2 regions of the Halomonas sp. DP4Y7-1 genome follow, and region 2 is predicted to be linked to the other one. Evidence: predicted binding sites of a transcription regulator. Region 2 holds the regulator's gene; the other holds the start of a gene.
What was found. Region 2 encodes PhoB, which activates phosphate uptake and scavenging genes when phosphate is short. Its sites were predicted from a motif close to TGTCATANNNNTGTCANA; they were not measured.

Region 1: KUV72_RS01400 (inorganic phosphate transporter) is a predicted target of PhoB. The motif match lies at 2,194-2,211, and genes of this name have one in related genera.

Annotation. Positions count from the first base shown of each region.
Region 1 is NZ_JAHVKS010000001.1:350,771-354,185, reverse strand. It holds gene KUV72_RS01410 (NCS1 family transporter) at 1-470, shown strand, start outside; gene KUV72_RS01405 (NCS1 family nucleobase:cation symporter-1) at 575-2,029, shown strand; gene KUV72_RS01400 (inorganic phosphate transporter) at 2,283-3,415, shown strand, end outside.
Region 2 is NZ_JAHVKS010000003.1:183,938-187,352, forward strand. It holds gene KUV72_RS07235 (chorismate--pyruvate lyase family protein) at 1-156, shown strand, start outside; gene ubiA (4-hydroxybenzoate octaprenyltransferase) at 391-1,284, shown strand; gene phoB (phosphate regulon transcriptional regulator PhoB) at 1,396-2,085, shown strand; gene phoR (phosphate regulon sensor histidine kinase PhoR) at 2,175-3,415, shown strand, end outside.

The sequences.
Region 1 (3,415 bases), on a different contig from region 2:
CCACCCTGCTGTTCATCGCCTTCGCTCAGGTGACCACCAATGTTCTCAACAATGTGGTACCGCCAACCTATGTGCTGATGGACACCTTCAAGCTGAGCTACCGCAAGGCCTCGGTCGTCGTTGGTCTATTGGCGTTCGCCACCTTCCCCTGGGAGTTGGTCAAGGATGAGTCAGCTGCTGGCCTGCAGGTGTTCGTACAGACCTATTCCGCCTTTCTCGGCCCCATCTTTGCCGTACTGGTGGTGGACTACTACCTGATTCGCCGGCGTACCCTGGACCTGGACAAGCTCTACGATCCGAATGGCCCCTACCGTGGCGTCAATCTGGCGGCCTTCATTGCCACCGCCGTAGGCGTCGTGGCGGCCTTCAGCTTCTCCACCATTTCCTGGTACGCCAGTCTGATTCCCGCGGGCCTCACCTATCTGCTGTTGATGCGCTACTGGCAAGGTTGCCAGCGCTTCAACCAGTAAGCGTGCTGCAACGGCGAGGTGACTGACCTCGCCTTGCCTTTTCCGGCTGACAGCGACGCATCATGACATCTGCCTGACGCTATCCAACAACAAGAGTGATCCCCATGGCCGATTCCGACCTGACCCTCGATACCACGAGGGTCGACCCGAGCCTCTACAACCACGACCTGGCCCCGCTCCCCCACTCACGGCGCAGCTGGGGAGCCTTCGAAATCTTCAATGTCTGGTCCAACGATATTCAAAGCCTGTTTGGCTACACCCTGGCAGCCTCGCTGTTTCTGTCTTACAACCTCAGCGGCTGGGCGGTGATGGCAGCGATCATGCTGGCCGGCTTGATCGTGATGTTTCTGGTCAACCTGACCGGTGCGCCAAGCGTTCGCTACGGCATCCCCTTCCCGGTCATGGTCCGCGCCAGCCTCGGGGTTAGAGGCTCCAACCTGCCGGCTCTGCTGCGCGCCATCGTCGGTATTTTCTGGTATGGCGTGCAGACCTACTTTGCCTCCACCGCCGTCACGCTGATGATTACCGCCCTTATCGGCACCGATGGAGGGGAAGGCGTGCTTGGCCTGTCACCCGTCGCCTGGCTGTCATTTGTGCTGGTGTGGCTGTTCCAGATCGCCATCTTCTGGTCCGGCATCGAGCGCATCAAGCACTTCCTGAACTGGGCAGGCCCGCTGGTCTACGTGGTCATGGTCGTGCTGATGCTGATTGTCTGGTGGCAGGCCGGCAGCGAGCTGCTGCCAGCCGTCGGGAGCATCTTCTCGGCCAGCGGCGAAGATAGCGGAGGCCTATCTGCCTTTGCTGCCGTGGTCGGGACCATGGTCGCCTACTTTGCCGCCGTCGTGATCAACTTCGGGGATTTCACCCGCTTCGTACAAAGCGAGCGCCAGATGAAGCTGGGCAACCTGCTGGGCCTGCCCTTGAACGTGGCCTTCTTTTCCTTCATCGCGCTGATCATCACCGCCGGCACCCTGGTACTGTTCGGCGAAGCGCTGACCAATCCCACCGATATCGTCGATCGTGTCGATGCCTTGCCCCTGACACTGCTGGCCGCCGTCACGTTTTTCGCCGCTACCGTCGGCATCAACCTGGTGGCCAATTTCATCCCCCCTGCCTATGACCTGGCGAACCTTTTCCCGCGGCATATCAGCTTCAAGGTCGGCGGCCTGATCACTGCCTGCGTCGCCTTTTTTGTCGGCGCACTGTGGGTCTCGGTCATCAGCCAAATTGGCGTGCCGGGCTTCGTCAACGCGCTAGGCGCCATCGTCGCGCCCTTCTACGGCATCATCGTTGTCGACTTCTATCTGATCAAAGGCGGCAAGCTCGATGTGCAGGCACTGTTCTCTGCCAAGCAGGGCGATGCCTATACCTACACCAACGGTTGGAACCTGCGGGCCGTGGCCGCCTTCGCCTTGGCCGCGGTGTTTTCTCTGGCGACGGTGATCGTTCCTGCCCTGCAAGGACTTGCAGGTTTTGGCTGGATGATGGGCGCCGCCCTCGGGGGCGTGCTGTATTTTGCCCTGATGCACCAGTACCGGGTCCCGCAACCGGCTCACTAGGCGACCACGATGATGACACCATGCCCTTCCCGGCCTGGCCCGGGGAGGGCGTGCTGTGCACGTACTTCATCCTCCCAAAAGACGTAAGCTCCTGACTACTATCTCTACCCGCACGACCAAGCCCTTCCCCAACCTGCACGACAAAGCACACAACTCAGTCAAGATGACATCTCGCTGTCATCGCCTCTGCCCATTGTCATCTCTGCGCCCTGCCGTCCCACGTGCAAGGCATGCCCACCTCAGAGGATGCACAATGACCACCCCTTCCCCCTCGCTATCGGTTCCTACGGGGCTTCGCCCATCAGGGCTGAGCCTGGCCTTTGCGGTACTTCTCTTCGCTACCGTCGGCTACTTTCTGTTCTGGGGCTTCGGCTACACCCAGGGCCACTTTCCGCTGGTATTCACCCTGGCCACCCTGTTCGGGGTGTTCATGGCCTTCAATATCGGCGGCAATGATGTGGCCAATTCCTTCGGCACCAGCGTCGGCGCAGGAACCTTGTCGATCAAGCAGGCCTTGCTGGTGGCGGCGGTGTTCGAGGTCAGCGGTGCGGTCATCGCAGGCGGAGAGGTCACCGATACGATCCGCAAGGGCATCGTCGATCTGTCGGGCATGACGGTCGCGCCGATGGACTTCGTCTTCATCATGATGTCAGCACTGGTAGCCGCCGCCCTGTGGCTACTGTTTGCCAGCAAGAAAGGCTATCCGGTCTCCACCACCCATTCGATCATCGGTGCCATTGTGGGCTCATCCATCGTGCTCGGAACCATGACCCCAGGGGTTGACAGCCTTGGCCTGGTGCAGTGGGGCAAGATCTGGCAGATCGCTATCTCCTGGGTGCTGTCACCGGTGCTGGGGGGACTGATGTCATATGCGCTGTTCAGCATGATCAAGAAACACATCCTCAACTACAACGATGAGGCGGAGCAGCGTCTGAAGGCGATCAAGCGCGAGAAGTACGAGAATGATCGTCGCCATAAGGAGGCCTTCGAGCGCCTGTCAGAGATCCAGAAGATTTCCTATACCCATGCCATGACCCGGGACGTTCAGGTCTACCATGACCAGGACTACCAGGATGATGAGCGTGCCGAATTCGAGTCAGACTACTTCAAGGAACTCAAGCGGATCGAGCGCCAGCGCGAGGATATCGATGCCCATCGTGCCCTGCAGAACTGGGTGCCCCTGGTCGCCGCCGGCGGAGCCATGATCATCTCGGCCATGCTGCTGTTCAAGGGCTTCAAGCATCTCGACCTGGGACTGACGACGCTTAACAACTACCTGATCATGGGCATGATCGGTGCCGTGGTATGGATGGCCACGTTTATCTTTGCCAAGACGCTCAAGGGCACCTCGCTGTCCCGCTCGACCTTCCTGATGTTCAGCTGGAT
Region 2 (3,415 bases):
ATCGAGATCAGCCGGATATCTCGTCCTATCCACGGATACCGCGGTATCTGGCAACGGCGCTCTCTGTTTTGCCACGGGGGCTGGGTGATGCTGGTGCAAGAGAGCTTTCTGCCCGCCATGGCCGAGGCGCTGTCACTCGACCCGTCTCCAGGCTAGACAGCGACCGCGCTGTACTGGTCACGCCCGTCTCCCCGCGCTAGGCTTGGTCCGTCATGTCGACAAGCGCTGACCAGACCTGGCAGCAAATGGTCGCTCCCGGCGACACCCATGGATGAACTGTCTCGTCTTGTTTCGACGCTCAACGCCACACCAGCGGATGCGGACACGACAGAAGCGTGCCCGCCACGATGCCTGTGACAGCGACTTTCCACTAGCCCTCGAGAGACCACGATGGACCGCTCCCTGCTGCGTCCCCCCGGACGCCTCGCCCGAATTCCCGACTTCCTGGCGCTGATGCGTCTGGATCGCCCCATCGGCACCTGGCTGCTGATGTGGCCAACACTGTGGGCGCTGTGGGTAGCGGCGGACGGCATTCCCGCCCGCGACACCCTGCTGATCTTTGTCGCTGGCGTCTACCTGATGCGAGCAGCAGGCTGTGTCGTCAACGACTATGCGGACCGCCATTTCGACGGTCACGTCAAACGTACCAAACACCGCCCTCTGGCGACTGGGCGTATCAGCGAGCAGGAAGCCAAGGTCCTGTTCGTCGGTCTGCTGACAGCGGCCTTCGTGCTGGTCTGGCTGACCAACGGCTTTACCGTATGGCTGTCGCTGATCGGCGCCGTGCTGGCCGCCAGCTATCCCTTCATGAAGCGCTACACCCACTTTCCCCAGGTGGTGCTGGGGGCGGCCTTTTCCTGGGCGATTCCCATGGCATTCGGTGCCGTGCTGGGCGAGGTACCCACGGTCGGCTGGATCCTGTTCACCGCCAATGTACTGTGGACGGTGGCCTATGACACCGAATACGCCATGGTGGACCGTGACGATGATCTCAAGATCGGCATCAAGTCGACCGCAGTGCTGTTTGGTCGCTGGGACACTCGCATCATCGCGCTGCTGCAGCTGGCAACGCTGGGCCTGCTGGCCTGGGCGGGCGCTCTGCTGAATATCGGCGGTTTCTATTGGCTGGGATGGCTGGCCATGGCGGCTACCTTTATCCACCAGCAGAGACTCATCAAGGAGCGTGATCGCGATCGCTGCTTCCAGGCCTTTCTCAACAATCACTGGTCGGGCCTGCTGCTGTTTGCCGGCCTGGCGCTGAGTCTCTATCCCGACCTGGGGTGACCCTATCGAGCTGTCGAGTGCTCGACAGGTCGGCCAATGTCATCTAAATGTCACATTGACGTGGTGTCATCTGTCACCGTTGATAGGAAGACCCTGAACAAGAGGCCCGGGATGACAGCCAAGACCGTATTGATCGTCGACGACGAAGCGCCCATCCGCGAAATGATCGCGGTGGCTCTGGAAATGGCCGACTACCGGGTCCTCGAGGCCGACAATGCCCAGGCGGCTCACGCGATTATCGTGGACGATCAGCCAGACCTGCTGCTGCTGGACTGGATGATGCCCGGAACCAGTGGCATCGAGCTGGCACGCCGCCTCAAGCGGGAAGAAACCACCGCCGAGCTGCCGATCATCCTGCTCACCGCCAAGGGTGAGGAGGACAACAAGATTCAGGGGCTTGAAGCAGGTGCAGACGACTACATCACCAAGCCGTTCTCTCCCCGGGAACTGGTCGCCCGTCTAAAAGCGGTGCTGCGACGTGCCACTCCTCGCGGCGTTGAAGACCCGGTGGAAGTCGACGGGCTCAAGCTCGATCCTGTCAGCCACCGCGTCAGCGTCGACGGCAAGTCGCTCGACATGGGGCCCACCGAATACCGCCTGCTGCAGTTTTTCATGACCCACCAGGAACGCGCCTACACCCGCGGCCAGTTGCTTGATCAGGTCTGGGGTGGCAACGTCTACGTCGAGGAACGCACCGTCGACGTGCACATTCGCCGCCTGCGAAAGGCCCTTGGCGAGCCACATCAGCAGCTGATCCAGACCGTGCGCGGCACCGGCTACCGTTTTTCGGCCAAGATGTGACGTCTTGCCTCCCTTCCACGCAGGCTTGACAGCGCCTGTACGGCTGGCGGCAGACAGGAGGACATAGGTGAACGGAGCCAGGAGCTGACGTGGGTCGACTGTGGAGACGAGAAGTCTGGCGCTTGACCCTGCTGGTCGGCATCGGCGCCCTGCTGGGCTGGCCCTTTTCCTTGACGAGTGTCGGCGTCGGAGCGGGCCTGACGCTTGGTCTCGCCTATCATCTGCGCAACCTGCACGCCATGCACGACTGGCTGACCCATCGTCCCCAGCAGGAACCTCCTACCGCCAGCGGTCTGTGGGGCGAGCTGTTTGATCGACTCTATCGCTACCAGAAGGGCCAGCGCATTACCCAACGACGCCTGCGCTCAACGCTTCAGCGTATCCAGGAGTCCTCTGAAGCGATGCGCGACAGTGTGGTCATGCTGGATCGCCATGGCGATCTCGAATGGTGGAACAGCTCTGCCGAGCGCATGCTAGGCCTGAAGCCGGCGCTGGACCGTGGTCAACATATCACCAACCTGCTGCGTGATCCGCGCTTCGTCGGCTATTTCAACGAGCGGGACTATCGTGAGCCGCTGAGCCTTCCATCGCCCATCGACGAGAACATGATCCTGCAGTTCCAGATCACCCTGTACGGTGACGATGAACGCCTGGTCATGGCGCGCGATATCACACGCCTGCATCGCCTGGAACAGATGCGCCGAGACTTTGTGGCCAACGTCTCCCATGAGCTGCGCACGCCACTGACGGTACTGACCGGCTATCTCGAGACCTACGGCGACATGGCCGACATGCTGCCCGAACGACTCGGCAAGGGGGTAGCGCAGATGCAGAATCAGACCCGTCGGATGCAGAACCTGGTCAATGATCTGCTGCTGCTGTCGCGACTGGAAAACGATCAGGGCGGCGATGACCACACGCGGCTCGACCCCACCACGCTGTTGCAGACCGTCAAGCGAGATGCACAGGCGCTGTCGGGTGGGCGCCAGCAGATCGAGGTGTCCATCGACGATCCGCGTGGGCTCAAGGGCAGTGAGAAGGAAATTCACAGTGCCATTTCCAACCTGGCCTTCAATGCCGTGCGCTATGCCGGCGATGGCGCACGTATCCAGCTACGCTGGCGGGCCTACGGTGATGGCGCCTGCCTTGAGGTGGAGGACGACGGCGACGGCATCGATCCGATGCACCTTCCGCGCCTCACCGAGCGCTTCTATCGGGTAGACAAGGGACGCAGCACGGCGACCGGTGGCACCGGACTAGGCCTCGCCATCGTCAAGCACGTGCTGCTGCGCCACGATGCGCGCCTCGACATCGACTCACATCCGGGTGA